One region of the Rhizobium sp. NZLR11 genome, then DNA from elsewhere that is predicted to be linked to it. Evidence: riboswitches for the same ligand, from Rfam matches in the RefSeq annotation. Region 1 holds a riboswitch; the other holds the start of a gene.

Region 1 (7,189 bases):
TATAGAAATAGATATTGGTGAAATCGACGCCTTCCTCTGAGCCGTAAAAGATGCGTTCGCGGGCGAGATAACCGTGCAGGTTCATCTGCCCGAGGCCGATCGCATGGCTCTCGTCATTGCCCTTTTCGATCGAGGGAACCGAGGAGATATGGCTCATGTCGGACACGGCCGTCAGCGCCCGGATCGAGGTCTCGATCGTCTTGCCGAAATTGGCGGAATCCATCGCCGCGGCGATGTTCAGCGAGCCGAGATTGCAGGAAATATCCTTGCCGAGATGCTTGTAGGAGAGGTCGTCATTGTAGTCGCTCGCCTCGCTCACCTGCAGAATCTCCGAGCAGAGATTGCTCATCGAAATGCGCCCGGCGATCGGGTTCGCCCGGTTCACCGTGTCCTCGAACATGAGGTAGGGATAACCGCTCTCGAACTGGATTTCGGCGATCACCTGAAAGAATTCGCGCGCCTTGATCTTCTTCTTGGCGATGCGGGCGTCTGCCACCATCTCCCGGTAGTTTTCCGTCACCGAAATCTCGGTGAAGGGCACGCCATAGACGCGCTCGACGTCATAGGGCGAGAACAGGTACATGTCCTCGTTATTCCTCGCGAGTTCGAAGGTGATGTCAGGCACGACGACGCCGAGCGACAGCGTCTTGATGCGGATCTTCTCGTCGGCATTTTCGCGCTTGGTGTCGAGAAAACGCATGATATCGGGGTGATGGGCGTTGAGATAGACCGCGCCCGCGCCCTGGCGCGCGCCCAGTTGATTGGCATAGGAGAAGCTGTCTTCGAGCAGCTTCATCACCGGAATGATGCCCGACGACTGGTTTTCGATCTGTTTGATCGGCGCGCCGGCCTCGCGGATGTTCGTCAAGGACAGCGCCACGCCGCCGCCGCGCTTCGACAGCTGCAGCGCCGAATTGATCGACCGGCCGATCGATTCCATATTGTCCTCGACGCGCAGCAGGAAGCAGGAGACGAGCTCGCCGCGCTGTTTCTTGCCGGCATTAAGGAAGGTCGGCGTCGCCGGCTGGAAACGGCCGGAAATGATCTCCTCGACCACGTCGCGGGCAAGTGCCTCGTGCCCACGCGCCAAGGCCAGCGCCACCATGCAGATACGATCTTCGTAGCGTTCGAGATAACGCTTTCCGTCGAAGGTCTTCAGCGTATAGCTGGTGTAATATTTGAAGGCGCCGAGGAAGGTCGGAAAGCGGAACTTCTTGGCATAGGCCTGGTCGAACAGGTCACGCACGAAATTGAAGGAATACTGGTCGAGAACCTCCTGCTCATAATAACCCTCGGTCACGAGGTAATCGAGCTTTTCCCGGAGATTGTGAAAGAACACCGTGTTCTGGTTCACATGCTGCAAAAAATACTGCTTCGCCGCCATGCGGTCCTTGTCGAGCTGGATCCTCCCCTCGTCGTCATAGAGGTTCAACATCGCGTTCAGCGCGTGGTAGTCGAGCGCTTCCGCCGCTTTCAAAGGGCGTTCGCCGGCGGGATGAGCAAAAGTGTTATGCGGTTTTGCGCCCGCATCCCGCGTCAGAGTTGTTCCCGTGTCCAAAATCGTTCCATTCCGTGTTTAACGTTGGCGACATCCGCTTCGGTGCCCAGCAGCTCGAACCTATAGAGGTACGGCACTTGGCATTTCTGTGAGATCACGTCGCCGGCGAGCCCATATGTCTCGCCGAAATTGCTGTTGCCCGCGGCGATCACGCCGCGGATGTGTCCTCGGCTCTCCGCATCGTTGAGGAAACGGATAACCTGCTTGGGAACGGCCCCCTTGCCCCCGTCGCCACTGTAGGTCGGCACAACAAGCACAAAGGGTTCACGGATACGGAATGCGTCTGCGGCACCTGTTGGAATGCGCGCCGCGCACATTCCAAGCTTGGCGACGAACCGATGGGTATTCTCGGACCGGCTGGAATAATAGACGATCAGCCCCATCGTTCGGCCTCGATCAGGAGAGCGCGCTGATCATGTCGGGACGGAAGCCGGCCCAATGCTGCTCGCCGGCGATGACGACGGGCGCCTGCATGTAGCCAAGGCTGCGGACGCGATCGAGCGCTTCGGCATCCTCGGAGATATCGACGATGTCATAAGCGACGCCCAGGCGGTCGAGGGCGCGGTAAGTGGCGGTACATTGGACGCAGGCCGGTTTGCTGTAGACGGTAATGGTCATGATATTCCTCGTGACGACGCGATTGGGACGCAGGGCATCGATCGGAAATCTCGCGATATCCGTCGAAACATTCTCTGATGGTTTGAACGATGCGGCCTGTTCAGCCGCCGGGCGTGATCCGCCCTCTGCTTAGCGCGGGTTGCGGCCTGAACTGAGATACTGACATGACTTCACCCCGAAGTGGCTCATGCGGAGGATCGAGCGGCCTTGCGAAACGCGACGCGGATATCATCCGCAGCCATGCAACGCGACCTTCCGGACTCCCCGCCCGTGGACGTTTTGTTCGAGGCAGGTCTCCTGGCTCACGGGTCAAAGCATCCTGCCCAGCCTTCCCGGAGCATTATGCTCCAGTGGCCTGAAATCGGACAGTTGCTCGCCGCTTACAGTTGCGGGGGCAGCTCCGGCATAGCCGCGCCATAATGGCGCAACGCACCGTATTCCCGTCTTAGCCTGCGATTCTCACGAATCGAAGGAACCTCGAACACTAGATATGGTACGCGAATCCAAATTCGCGTCAATGGATGGTTTGTGCATTGCGTTACGGCAGGTTTGAAATCACTGCATTCCTGTGAAAAACAGGGATAACGAAAGCTTAAGGAAAACAGGCGGTGGACAAGGCTCGAACGAAGAGAGCCGGTCTATGGCCGCTCTCAGTTTGATGACAAACCTCCCTCTCCGCCTCATCCTCGGCCTTGTGCCGCGGATCTACTGCCTATCGACCGGAGGCAGATGCCCGGGACAAGCCCGAGCATGACGAAAGAGGGGTTGGCGTCCGTTGTCAGCGGTCTACGGTGACCAGCGCCGCAAGGACGTTATCGGATGTTTACATCTTCGCTCGAAGCAATCGCAGCGCGTTGATCGTCACCAGCACGGTGGCGCCGGTATCGGCGAGGATCGCCGGCCAGAGGCCGGTGATGCCGGCAATCGTCGTCACCAGGAACACCGCTTTCAGGCCGAGCGCGATGGTAATATTCTGCAGGATATTGCGCATCGTGCGTTTGGACAATTCGATCATCCTTGCCACGTCGCCGACGCGCCCGTGCAGCACGGCGGCATCCGCGGTCTCCAGCGCCACGTCGGTGCCGCCGCCCATGGCAATGCCGATATCGGCTGCGGCCAGCGCCGGCGCGTCGTTGATGCCGTCGCCGACCTTGGCGACGACGAAGCCCTCGCGCTTCAATTCGACGACGACCCGCTGCTTGTCCTCAGGCATCATCTCGCCGCGCCAGTCGATGCCGAGCATGCCGGCAACGGCCGCCGCCGTCCGCTTGTTGTCGCCTGTCAGCATCATCGCCTTGACGCCGGCCGATTTAAGCGTGGCAAGCCCGGCCTGCGCGTCCTCGCGCGGTTCGTCGCGCATGGCGATCAGCCCGGCCGCAACATTGTTGACGAGCAGCACCGAGACGCTCTTGCCCTCGTCGTTCAGGTCAGTGATGCGTGCCTCCTGTTCAGCACCGAGTGCGCCGCGTTCGCGGGCAGCGGGCGGCGACAAAAGATCCAGCGCCTCGCCGCCGGCTTTGCCGCTGACCCCCTTTCCCGGCAGCGCCTCCAGTTCGAAGGCCGGCGGCATGGGAACGCCGTCCGCCTTGGCGCGGTTGAGGATCGCCAGCGCCAGGGGATGGCTGGAGCCCTGCTCCAGCACCGCCGCGCGCGACAGGACTTGCGCCTCGCTCAATCCGAAAGAAATGATATCAGTCACCTGAGGTTTGCCTTCCGTCAGCGTGCCCGTCTTGTCGAAGGCGACCATCGTCACCTTGCCGAGCGTTTCCAGCACCGCGCCGCCCTTCATCAGCAGCCCGCGCCGCGCACCCGAAGAAAGCGAGGCGGCGATCGCCGCCGGCGTCGAGATGACAAGCGCGCAGGGGCAGCCGATCAAGAGGATGGCAAGGCCCTTATAGATCCATTCGCCCCACGACCCACCGAACAACAGCGGCGGAACGATCGCGACAAGTGCGGCGACCACCACCACGCCGGGCGTGTAATAGCGCGAGAACCGATCGATGAAGCGTTCGGTCGGCGCCTTCGATTCCTGCGCTTCCTCCACCAGCTTGACGATACGGGCGATGGTATTGTCGGCTGCGGCCGCGGTGACGCGAACCCTGAGCACCGCATCGCCATTCACGGTTCCGGCAAACACAACGGCATCGACGCCCTTGCGCACCGGCGTACTCTCGCCCGTCACCGGCGCCTCATCGATCGCGCTCTCGCCTGAAATGATAACGCCGTCCGCCGAGATACGATCGCCAGGACGCACCATGATAATCGCGCCGACGGCAAGGCTTTCCGCCGGCACCTCCCGCGTCTGGCCATTGTCTTCGAGCAGCGCGCTCTTCGGCACCAGGGCCGTCAGCGACTGGATGCTTTCGCGCGCCTTGCCCGCAGCCACCCCTTCCAGCAGTTCGCCGACGAGGAACAGGAACACGACAGTTGCCGCCTCTTCGCCTGCATTGATGATGACCGCGCCGACGGCGGCGATCGTCATCAGCATCTCGATCGAAAACGGCGTGCCGGAGAGAGCCGCCATGACGGCGCGCCGCGCGATCGGCACCAGCCCGACCAGCATGGCCACGATGAAGGCATAGGATGCGATCGCCGGCACCAGATGGCCGATGGCATAGGCAGCAACGAGTGCGGCACCCGAAAGGATGGTCAGCCGCCCCTTCTTGCTCTGCCACCAGGGACCGGTCATCGGCGCATGGTCGTGCCCATGCAGCCCCTCGATTTCCTTCTGGCCATGGTCGTGGTCATGATCGTGACCTGCGTGATCATGGCTGGCATGATCGTGGTCTCCATGGTCATGGCCCGCATGACCGCCATGATCATGTCCGTGGTCGTGATGATCGTGTGCGCCGTGGCCTTTCGCCGGCGTCGTGCTTCCGGCAAAGGGCGAGACCGAATAGCCGAGCCCCGTCACCTTCTTCTCGATCGCCTTGAGATCGCTGTTGCCGTCGTGCCGGACGGTCATCGTTCCCGCCATCACCGAGACCGAAACATCGGCGACACCCGCCACGCGCCTGACGGCCGTGTCGATCTTGGTCGCGCAGGCGGCGCAATCCATACCGCCAACCCGGTATCGTGTCTCGTTCGTCTCAGCCATGAACCGCTTCCTTGTCAAACAGAAGCATCCCTCCTACATCCTCTAGCGGCTAGAGGTGCAAGAGGAAAATCATGAAAAAGACCACGATCGGCGAAGCTGCACGCCAAAGCGGCGTCAAGGTGCCGACGGTGCGCTATTATGAGAGCATCGGCCTGCTTGCGGCCCCGAGCCGCAGCGAAGGCAACCAGCGCTCCTTCGAGCCTGCCGATATCAACCGCCTCGCCTTCATCCGCCACGCCCGTGAATTGGGCTTCGAAATCGAGGCCATCCGCGCGCTGCTCACGCTGCAGGATGATCCGCACCAGTCCTGCGCCTCGGCCGATGCCATCGCCAAGGCCCGCCTTATTGAAGTCGAGCAACGCATCCGCAGCCTGATGGCTTTGAAGGCCGAACTGGAAACCATGGTGGAAGGCTGCGGCCACGGCCGCGTCGACCAATGCCGCGTCATCGAGGTTCTCGCCGATCACGGCCAGTGCACCCATCCGCACCACTGATTTCCATCCTTGCAGGCAAGGCGCGCCCGCGCCAAAACTGCACGCAGAAAGAATCAGGCGAAGACATCCATGAACCAGAAGCGGATCGCGATTATCGGTGGCGGCCCGGCCGGCCTTGCGGCTGCCGAGCTGCTTTCGCTGTCCGGCCATGCGGTGACGGTCTATGACGCCATGCCGACCTTCGCTCGCAAGTTCCTGCTGGCCGGAAAGTCGGGTCTCAACATCACCCATTCCGAGGACTATGGCCGTTTCACCACGCGCTTCGGTGCGGCAGCCGCCCGCCTGCGCCCCGCGCTTGATGCCTTTACTCCCGATGATATCAGAGATTGGGCAGCAGAGCTCGGGACAGAGACCTTCGTCGGCTCGTCCGGCCGGGTTTTTCCGAAGGTGATGAAGGCCTCTCCCTTGCTGCGTGCCTGGCTCAGGCGGCTGGAGACGCAAGGGACCACGCTTCGCACCCGCCACCGCTGGATCGGTTTTGCCGAAGAGGGTTTTGCCTTTGAAACGGCCGAGGGGCGGCGCATCGTCGATTGCGACGCGGCCCTGCTGGCGCTCGGCGGCGCAAGCTGGCCGCGCCTCGGCTCGGATGCGCGCTGGCAGCCCTGGCTATCGGAGCGGGGCGTTGATATCGACGCTTTTAAACCCGCCAATTGCGGCTTCGTCGTCGACTGGAGCGAAAGCTTCCGCGCACGTTTCGCCGGCGAGCCGGTAAAATCGGTCACCGCCACATCCGAAGCCGGTACCTTTCCCGGTGAATTCGTCATCACCACAAGCGGTATCGAGGGCAGCCTCGTTTATGCCAATGCCGCGGCACTGCGCGACCGACTGCAGAGCCACGGCGACGCCGCCCTGACACTCGATCTCGCACCGGGCCGAACGGCCGAAAGGCTGACCCGCGACCTGGCGCGGCAGGACGCCAAATCGAGTTTTTCAAACCGCCTGCGCAAGGGCGCGGGCCTCGACGGCGTCAAGGCGGCGCTGCTGCGGGAATTCACGCCGGAGTGTGACCGACGCGACCCCGAACGCCTGGCCGCTATGATCAAGGCCCTGCCGCTTCCGGTTCTCGAAACCCGGCCGATCGGCGAGGCGATCTCCTCGGCCGGCGGCATCCGCTGGAGCGGCATCGACGACAGCTATATGTTGAAGGGGCTGCCCGGCATCTTCGTCGCCGGCGAGATGCTCGACTGGGAGGCGCCGACCGGCGGCTATCTCCTCACTGCCTGCCTGGCGACCGGCCGGGCCGCGGCACGCGGCATCGAAGCCTGGCTGCAAGGCACTGGCGCTCGCCGGCACTGAGGCAGCAAACAAGCCCTTCCTTCGATCAGGCCGAGGCTGGATGAAATGTCATGACAAGGCCGTTCATGCAGTAGCGAAGCCCGGTTGGCTTCGGACCATCATCGAAGACGTGGCCGAGATGGCCGC
Region 2 (7,189 bases), on a different contig from region 1:
CGCTGACGCTCTATGTGCTGGGAGAGGTGCTCGACGGGCGGATGCAGCCCGGAGAGGTCGAGGTCTTCGGCCAAAGACTCGGCTTCGATCTTGCCGGCGCACGCCGCTGGCTGGAAAAGCGGGCTGGGCAGGCGGCTGGTGTGAAGGCTTTCTTCGAGCCCCGCAGCTGCAGCGTGCAATATGTCGTTTCAGACCCGGTGACAAAACGCTGTGCCATCATCGACCCGGTGCTCGATTTCGACGAGATGTCGGGCGCGACGGGAACGGCGAATGCCGACGCCATCCTCGCTCATATTGACAGCGAGGGGCTGACGGTCGCGTGGATCCTCGACACGCATCCGCATGCCGATCATTTCTCCGCCGCGCATTACCTCAAGAGAAAGACCGGCGCGCCGACGGCGATCGGCGCCCATGTCACCGACGTCCAGGTGCTCTGGAAGGAGATCTACAACTTGCCGGCACTCGAAACCGACGGCTCGCAGTGGGACCGGCTGTTTGCCGATGGCGACACCTTCGAGATCGGTGGGCTTGAAGCCCGTGTGATGTTTTCGCCCGGCCATACGCTTGCTTCGGTGACCTATCTGATCGGCGATGCCGCCTTCGTGCACGACACCGTATTTACGCCGGATTCCGGCACGGCGCGCACGGATTTCCCCGGCGGCAGCGCCAGCGCCCTCTGGCACTCGATCCAGGTCATCCTGTCGCTGCCCGATGAGACCCGGCTCTTTTCCGGCCACGACTATCAGCCCGGCGGACGCCACGCGCGCTGGGAAAGCAAGGTGGCCGCCCAGAAAAACGGTAACCCGCATATATCAGGCATCGACGAGGCCGGCTTTGTGGCGCTGCGCCAGGCGCGCGACCGCACGCTGCCGAAGCCGAAACTGATGTTGCACGCGCTACAGGTGAATATTCGGGGAGGCAGATTGCCGGAGCCGGAGGGAAATGGGCGGCGGTATCTGAAGATACCGCTGGATGCGTTGTAGCAAGAAGTAGCGTGCGGCGTGCTTCGAGGTTTCGCCCTCTCGGGCTGCGCACATCAGCATCAGGGACGTTGGCGGATGCCGCGCTCACGACAGCGGGAACGGGAGAAAGCGGCGCCAACGCTCAAGAGAGCCTCATCCTGAGGAGGCGAGGATGCAGGTATTACACCGGCCAACAGGCCCCCTACGTTCCGTCTCTATTTTTCACCCGCACGAACCCAATCCTCCGCAATAGGCATTGACGTCTTGCGGGCAGGCGACGTAACTGGGGGCGACGGTTCCCTGAAGATGACTCCAAGGGGATTAATAGGGAACACGGTAAGGACGACCCAGCAGGGACCGAGACCGTGGCTGCCCCCGCAACTGTATGCGGATTGTCGATCATCTCAGGTGTGGCCAGCGACTGGCCATCTCTGAAGGGCTTATAGCCCTGCCACTGCGAGATATCGCGGGAAGGCGGATGAACCGACGGATATCCGCAAGCCAGGAGACCTGCCGTCAATCACGATCCAATCAACCGGGCGGGGATGCCCGGACAAGGAACAGACATGATTGACCTTCTGAACCTTCGCCGAATTTCGGCATGCATCCGTCTCGATTGGGCCTCCTGCGGTTAGCGCACGTATCACCGTGCCTTCGGCCGCGGGTGCGGCATAACCATGCTTTTTCTCTTCAATCGAGGTTTTTCATGCGCCAGATTCTCGCCACCATGACATTTGCCTTCGGGCTGATCGGCCTTGCGGCACCGAGCCTTGCCGCCACCCAATATCCTTTGACCATCACCAATTGCGGTCAGCAGGTGACGTTCCAGAAGGCGCCGTCGAAGATCGTTTCGATCGGCCAGGGCATGACTGAAATTCTCTTCTCGCTCGACCTTGCCGAGAAGATTGCTGGTACGGCCGTCTGGGTCGGTCCCGTCCTGCCGCAATATGCCGAGGCTAACAGCAAGATAAAGCGTCTCGCCGACAATGATCCGAGCTTCGAATCCGTTGTTGGGCGGGAGCCCGACCTGGTGGCGGCCGAGTTCGAATGGCATGTCGGCGCGCAGGGCTCCGTCGGCAAGCGGGAGCAGTTCCAGGATCTCGGGATCAATACCTATCTCGCGCCGGCCGATTGCGTCGCCAAGGTCAACACCGATGGCGGCGACGGTGTGCGCAAGGAGCTGTTCACGATGGAGCTGGTCTACCGTGAGATCGCCGAGCTCTCGGAGATCTTCGACGTGAAGGAGCGCGGCGATGCGCTGATTTCCAAGTTGAAGAAGCGCGAGGCGGATGCCGTCGCGTCGATATCAGGCGCATCGGGCAAGAACCTGCCCATCGTCTTCTGGTTCTCCAGCAAGCAAGTCAATGGCGATGCTTTCATCGCTGGCAAGAACAGCGCGCCTGCCTATATCCTGAAGGCGATCGGCGCCAGGAATGTCGTGACAACCGAAGAGGAATGGCCGCTGGTTGGCTGGGAAACCATTTCTCAGGCGAACCCGGCGGTTATCGTGTTGGCGACCATGGACCGGCGCCGCTACGCCGCCGACGATCCGAAGGTCAAGATCGATTTTCTCGAGAACGACCCGGTGACCAAGGAGCTTGACGCGGTCAAGAACGAGCACTTCGTGATGATGGACGCGCAATCGATGAACCCGACGATCCGTACGATCGACGGCATCGAGACCTTGGCGAACGGCATCAAGTCCTTCGGTCTCTCGCAGTGAAGGCAATGTCGGTCAGACAACACGGATGGTGGGCGCTTGGCGCGCTCACCATTTCTGCCTTTCTGCTTCTCGGCCTGATGATCAGTCTCGCTGTTTCGATTGGGGAGATCGCGATCCCGCTAGCGACCACGGCGGAGGCGGTGTCGAACCGGCTGTTCGGCACGGATTTCGAGCTCAGCCGCATCCACCAGGGCATCGTCTGGGATTATCGGCTGAGCCGGGCGCTGGTTGCGGCCAGCGCCGGCGCGTCGCTCTCGCTCTGTGGCGCCGTGCTGCAGGCGCTGCTGCGCAATCCGCTGGCCGAACCCTACGTGCTCGGCATCTCTGCCGGCGCCTCGACGGGAGCGGTCTGCGTGATGATCCTCGGCTTCGGCTACGGTGTTTTCGGCCTGTCGAGCGGCGCCTTCATCGGCGCGGTCATCGCCTTTCTGCTGATCGGCTTCCTTGCGACGGGTGCGGGGGGAACCGGCGAGCGCATCATCCTTTGCGGCGTCGCCGGCTCGCAGCTCTTCAATGCGCTGACCTCCTACATAGTGACGACATCGGCGAATGCCGAGCAGGCGCGCGGCATCCTGTTCTGGCTTCTGGGGTCGCTCAGCGGCGTGCGCTGGCCGGATGTCTATCTCTCGGTGCCGATCGCGCTTGCCGGCTTCGTCATCTGCATGGCCCATGTCAGGGCGCTCGACGCCTTCTCCTTCGGCACGGATGCGGCGGCCTCGCTCGGCATTGCCGTGCGCCGCGTCCAGATCCTGCTGTTCGGCCTGACGGCGGCGATGACGGCAAGCGTCGTCAGCGTGGTGGGCTCGATTGGCTTCGTCGGCCTCGTCATTCCGCATGCCGCCCGCTTTCTCGTCGGGCCGGGCCATCGGCGGCTGCTGCCGGCAACGGCGCTCGGCGGCGCAATCTACATGGTCGGCGCCGATATCGTCTCGCGCATCATCATCCCGCAGCAGGTCCTGCCGATCGGCGTCGTCACGGCGCTCTTCGGCGCGCCGGCCTTCGCCGTCATCCTCTATCGCGTCCGGAGGAGTGCATGAGCATTACCATCGATGCGGTGAGTTTCGCCGCCGGCGACACGGTCATCGTCAACGGCGTCAGCCTGACGGTGGCAAAGGGCAAGGTGCTCGGTCTGCTCGGGCCGAACGGCTCCGGCAAATCGAGCCTGCTCAGGCTGATCTGCCGGCTGCGGAAGGTCCGCAGTGGCGTCATCCGGCTGGGCGAAGACGATATCGCCTCGCTGTCACGCGCAGCCCTTGCGCGGCGCATCGCCTTCGTCGAGCAACAGTCGACGACCGATACGCAGCTGACGGTGCGCGACGCGGTGCGGCTCGGCCGCACGCCACATCGCGGGCTGCTCTCGCCCTGGGGCGCGGAGGACGATGCCGCGGTCGATGAGGCCTTGTTACGGGTCGACATGGGGGAGCGGGCGGGCCAGCTCTGGCAGACGCTGTCGGGCGGCGAGCGCCAGCGTGTCCATATCGCGCGGTCGCTGGCGCAGGCGCCGAGCGAGTTGTTGCTCGACGAGCCGACCAATCATCTCGATATCCAGCATCAGCTCGACATTCTCCAACTGATCTCGAAACTCGGCATCACCTGCATCGTCGCGCTGCACGATCTCAACCTGGCGGCGATGTTCTGCGACAGCCTGGCGGTGCTTCAGAAGGGCGAGGTCGTCGCCTCGGGCGCACCGGAGCATGTGCTGACGGAGGATATGATCGCCCGTGTTTTCGGCGTTCGCGCCCATGTCCAGAAATCGGCCGTGCATGGCCGGCATCATATCCAATACGTCATGGATTGAGCGGCTGGGAATTCGTTCTCAGGGAGAGGCTTACTGGCATTTTTCCAGGACTGGCGTATGATTTCCTGGGGCGCGCGCGCCCGGTCGAACGGAGTTTCGCGATGCTCGAAAGAAATCAGTTTCCCCTGCGCCCGGTCGTTCCCGGTTTCGCGGTCGCCTGGGTCGTCATCATTTCAGGTGCTAGCGTCGCTCTCAGCCTGCTTTTTGCCTGCGTGACGCCCTTCGTGGCCTTGGCGGCGGTGTCAGCGGTCATTCTTCCTCGGCGGATGGCGGTGACGGCGGTTTTGCTGGCCTGGCTCGCCAACCAGATGGTCGGATATCTCCTGCTCGGTTATCCCCAGACTTGGGACAGTTATGCCTGGGGCTTGGCGATCGGTATCGCTGCAATCGCATCTCTGGCGGCAGCGCTCGGAGTGCTTCGTCTCGCGGCGGACCTTGCCGTCACCGCGGCTGGCGCCTTCATGGCCGGCTTCGTTGCCTATGAAGGCGTACTCTTTGCCGCAACGGCGGTGCTTCCGTCAGGCGAGAGCGCGTTTTCGGCGTCGGTCGTGGCAAATGTCCTGCTGATCAATTCTATCGCTGCGATCGGGCTCATCTGCCTTCATGCCGGCGCGGCGGGTGGCCGTGCGCTGGTTGCAAGACAGCCGGGACCGGCGCTGTCTTAGGCCTCTGATTTCATGCACGTCGTTCGGCCAAAACCGCTGCGCAGTTGTTTCGGCCGACCTTTACAGGCCTCGAAGGGCGAGGTGGGTGCGCCAGCGGAAGGAGCAGCGCTGCAGCGCGTCCTTCGAGGCTTCGCCCTGTGGGCTACGCGCATCAGGATGAGGGGCGTTGGAGGTTTCCGCGCCCAGGCTTCGGGGATGCCGGGGGTTTGCTCTTGCTATTCCACCGCGGCAGTCACTGCAGGCGCCAATACGCCAAAGTCCAAGAGCCTCATCCCATAGAGGCTTGTCGTTATATCCGCCAACCGCTATCTGGTGCTGACCCAGGCGGACCCGCCGAAAACGACAAGGCCTTTCATGATCCCCAATTTTCTCGTCACCCATTCCGGTGGCTTCCATGCCGACGAATTGCTGTCGAGCGTCATCCTGACCCGGCTTTTCCCGCAGGCGCGCATCGTCCGCAGCCGGGCGCCGGAATGGATCACGCCGGGCAAAGACCGGATCATCTACGATGTCGGCGGCGTCTACGACCCCGATGCCGGGATATTCGATCACCACCAGCGCGGCGCGCCGTTGCGCGACGATGGCCAGCCTTACAGCTCGTTCGGCTTGATCTGGAAGCATTACGGCCGTGATTATCTCGCAGCCTCCGGCCTTCCCGAAACACATGTCGATGTGGTGCATGGCTCTTTCGATGCCGGCTTCGTGCTGCCGATCGATCTGACCGACAACGGTGCGCTCAGCCCCTCGGGACCGCTGGCGGGGCTAACGCTGCCGGCGCTGCTGGAGACCCTGAAACCGGTTTTCGACGAAGCGGACCCCGAGGCAGACGATCGCGCCTTCCATGCGGCTCTTGCCATTGCCCGCAGTTTCGTTGAGGCGAGGATCGCCCAGAGTGCCGCAAAACTGCGGGCCGAGGCGATGGTGCATCGGGCGATCGAGGCTGCGGGGCAAGGGCGTGTTCTGGAATTGCCAAGAGGAATGCCCTTCCGTCCCGCCATCGTCAAGGCCGGCGCCGATCACCTGCTGTTCGTCGTCCACCCGCGCGAAAAAGATTGGTGCGTGACCGGCATCCGCCGTGCCGAGCAGGGTTTCGAGCTCAGGGCCGATCTGCCGGCAGCCTGGGCCGGTCTTGCTAATGGAGAGTTGGAGGCGGTTTGCGGCATAGAGGGTGCGACCTTCTGCCACAACGGCCGCTTCATCGCCGCCGCCAGAACCCGCGAGGCGACGCTTGCCATGGCCGAGTTGGCGGTAAAGGAAGCGCTCTCGATCGGGGAGTAGTCAAAAAGGGCGTCAGCTGGCGTGGCAGTTATCCGCGTCGGGTCCACCTGGTATCAGAGGCGTTCAGGTGACCCAAATGTGGAAGCGATTGACTTGCATCCGCGAAGGACTAAGCTTTGGGCCATAACAACCACCACCCACACGCGAGAGATAATGGACGGTGTGAGTGGCTGGCGACCTTGAGGAGGATGAGGTTTGCCATGGATTACCGTGTTGTTCTGCTGATTGGTGCAGCTGTGACTGCCCTTTTCCCTGCTGTCGCCGGGGCGCAGGAGGGTGATGCGACGGCGGGCGCCACCGTTTTCAAAAAATGTGCGACCTGTCATATCGCCGAGTCCGATACGAACAAGGTCGGCCCGTCGCTGAACAAGCTGTTTGGCAGGAAGGCGGGAACGCATCCTGATTTCGCCTATTCGGCCGGCATGAAGGCGGCAGGCGAAGGCGGTCTCGTCTGGGACGAGACGGTGCTGCGTGACTATCTGCACAATCCGAGAGCGAAGGTGAAGGGCACGAAGATGGCGTTTGTCGGCCTGAAGGACGACCAGGAGATCACCGATCTCATCGCCTATCTCAAGCAATATTCCCAGTGAGGTTGAATACTCCAAATGACGGGTCGCGGCCGACGGCGCATGCCTAAATTGCCGTAATTGCCGATATTTTCTATCTGTGCGATAATAAACACGGACTTTCTGCGGAATGCGGTTTCACGGTCAACCTGCTCGAGGAGGAGCGGAAATGGCTGTCGTGCTGATCCTCGTCCTGA

What was found. A riboswitch is a leader RNA that binds a small molecule or an ion and turns the genes downstream of it on or off. The one in region 1 is predicted to bind cobalamin.
Region 2: it holds a riboswitch for cobalamin, as region 1 does, so the genes downstream of both, HJB83_RS30570 (ABC transporter substrate-binding protein) here and nrdH (glutaredoxin-like protein NrdH) in region 1, are expected to answer to the same signal.

What each region holds. Positions count from the first base shown of each region.
Region 1 is NZ_JABDWD010000039.1:6,428-13,616, forward strand. It holds gene nrdE (class 1b ribonucleoside-diphosphate reductase subunit alpha) at 1-1,558, opposite strand, end outside; gene nrdI (class Ib ribonucleoside-diphosphate reductase assembly flavoprotein NrdI) at 1,537-1,941, opposite strand; gene nrdH (glutaredoxin-like protein NrdH) at 1,955-2,176, opposite strand; cobalamin riboswitch at 2,446-2,671, opposite strand; gene HJB83_RS33005 (heavy metal translocating P-type ATPase) at 3,000-5,273, opposite strand; gene HJB83_RS33010 (helix-turn-helix domain-containing protein) at 5,345-5,767, shown strand; gene HJB83_RS33015 (TIGR03862 family flavoprotein) at 5,837-7,063, shown strand; gene msrB (peptide-methionine (R)-S-oxide reductase MsrB) at 7,089-7,189, opposite strand, start outside.
Region 2 is NZ_JABDWD010000028.1:23,226-30,414, reverse strand. It holds gene blh (bifunctional sulfur transferase/dioxygenase Blh) at 1-983, shown strand, start outside; cobalamin riboswitch at 1,239-1,495, shown strand; gene HJB83_RS30570 (ABC transporter substrate-binding protein) at 1,669-2,685, shown strand; gene HJB83_RS30565 (iron ABC transporter permease) at 2,691-3,722, shown strand; gene HJB83_RS30560 (ABC transporter ATP-binding protein) at 3,719-4,483, shown strand; gene HJB83_RS30555 (hypothetical protein) at 4,585-5,148, shown strand; gene HJB83_RS30550 (MYG1 family protein) at 5,503-6,426, shown strand; gene HJB83_RS30545 (cytochrome c family protein) at 6,627-7,016, shown strand; gene HJB83_RS30540 (cytochrome c oxidase subunit II) at 7,162-7,189, shown strand, end outside.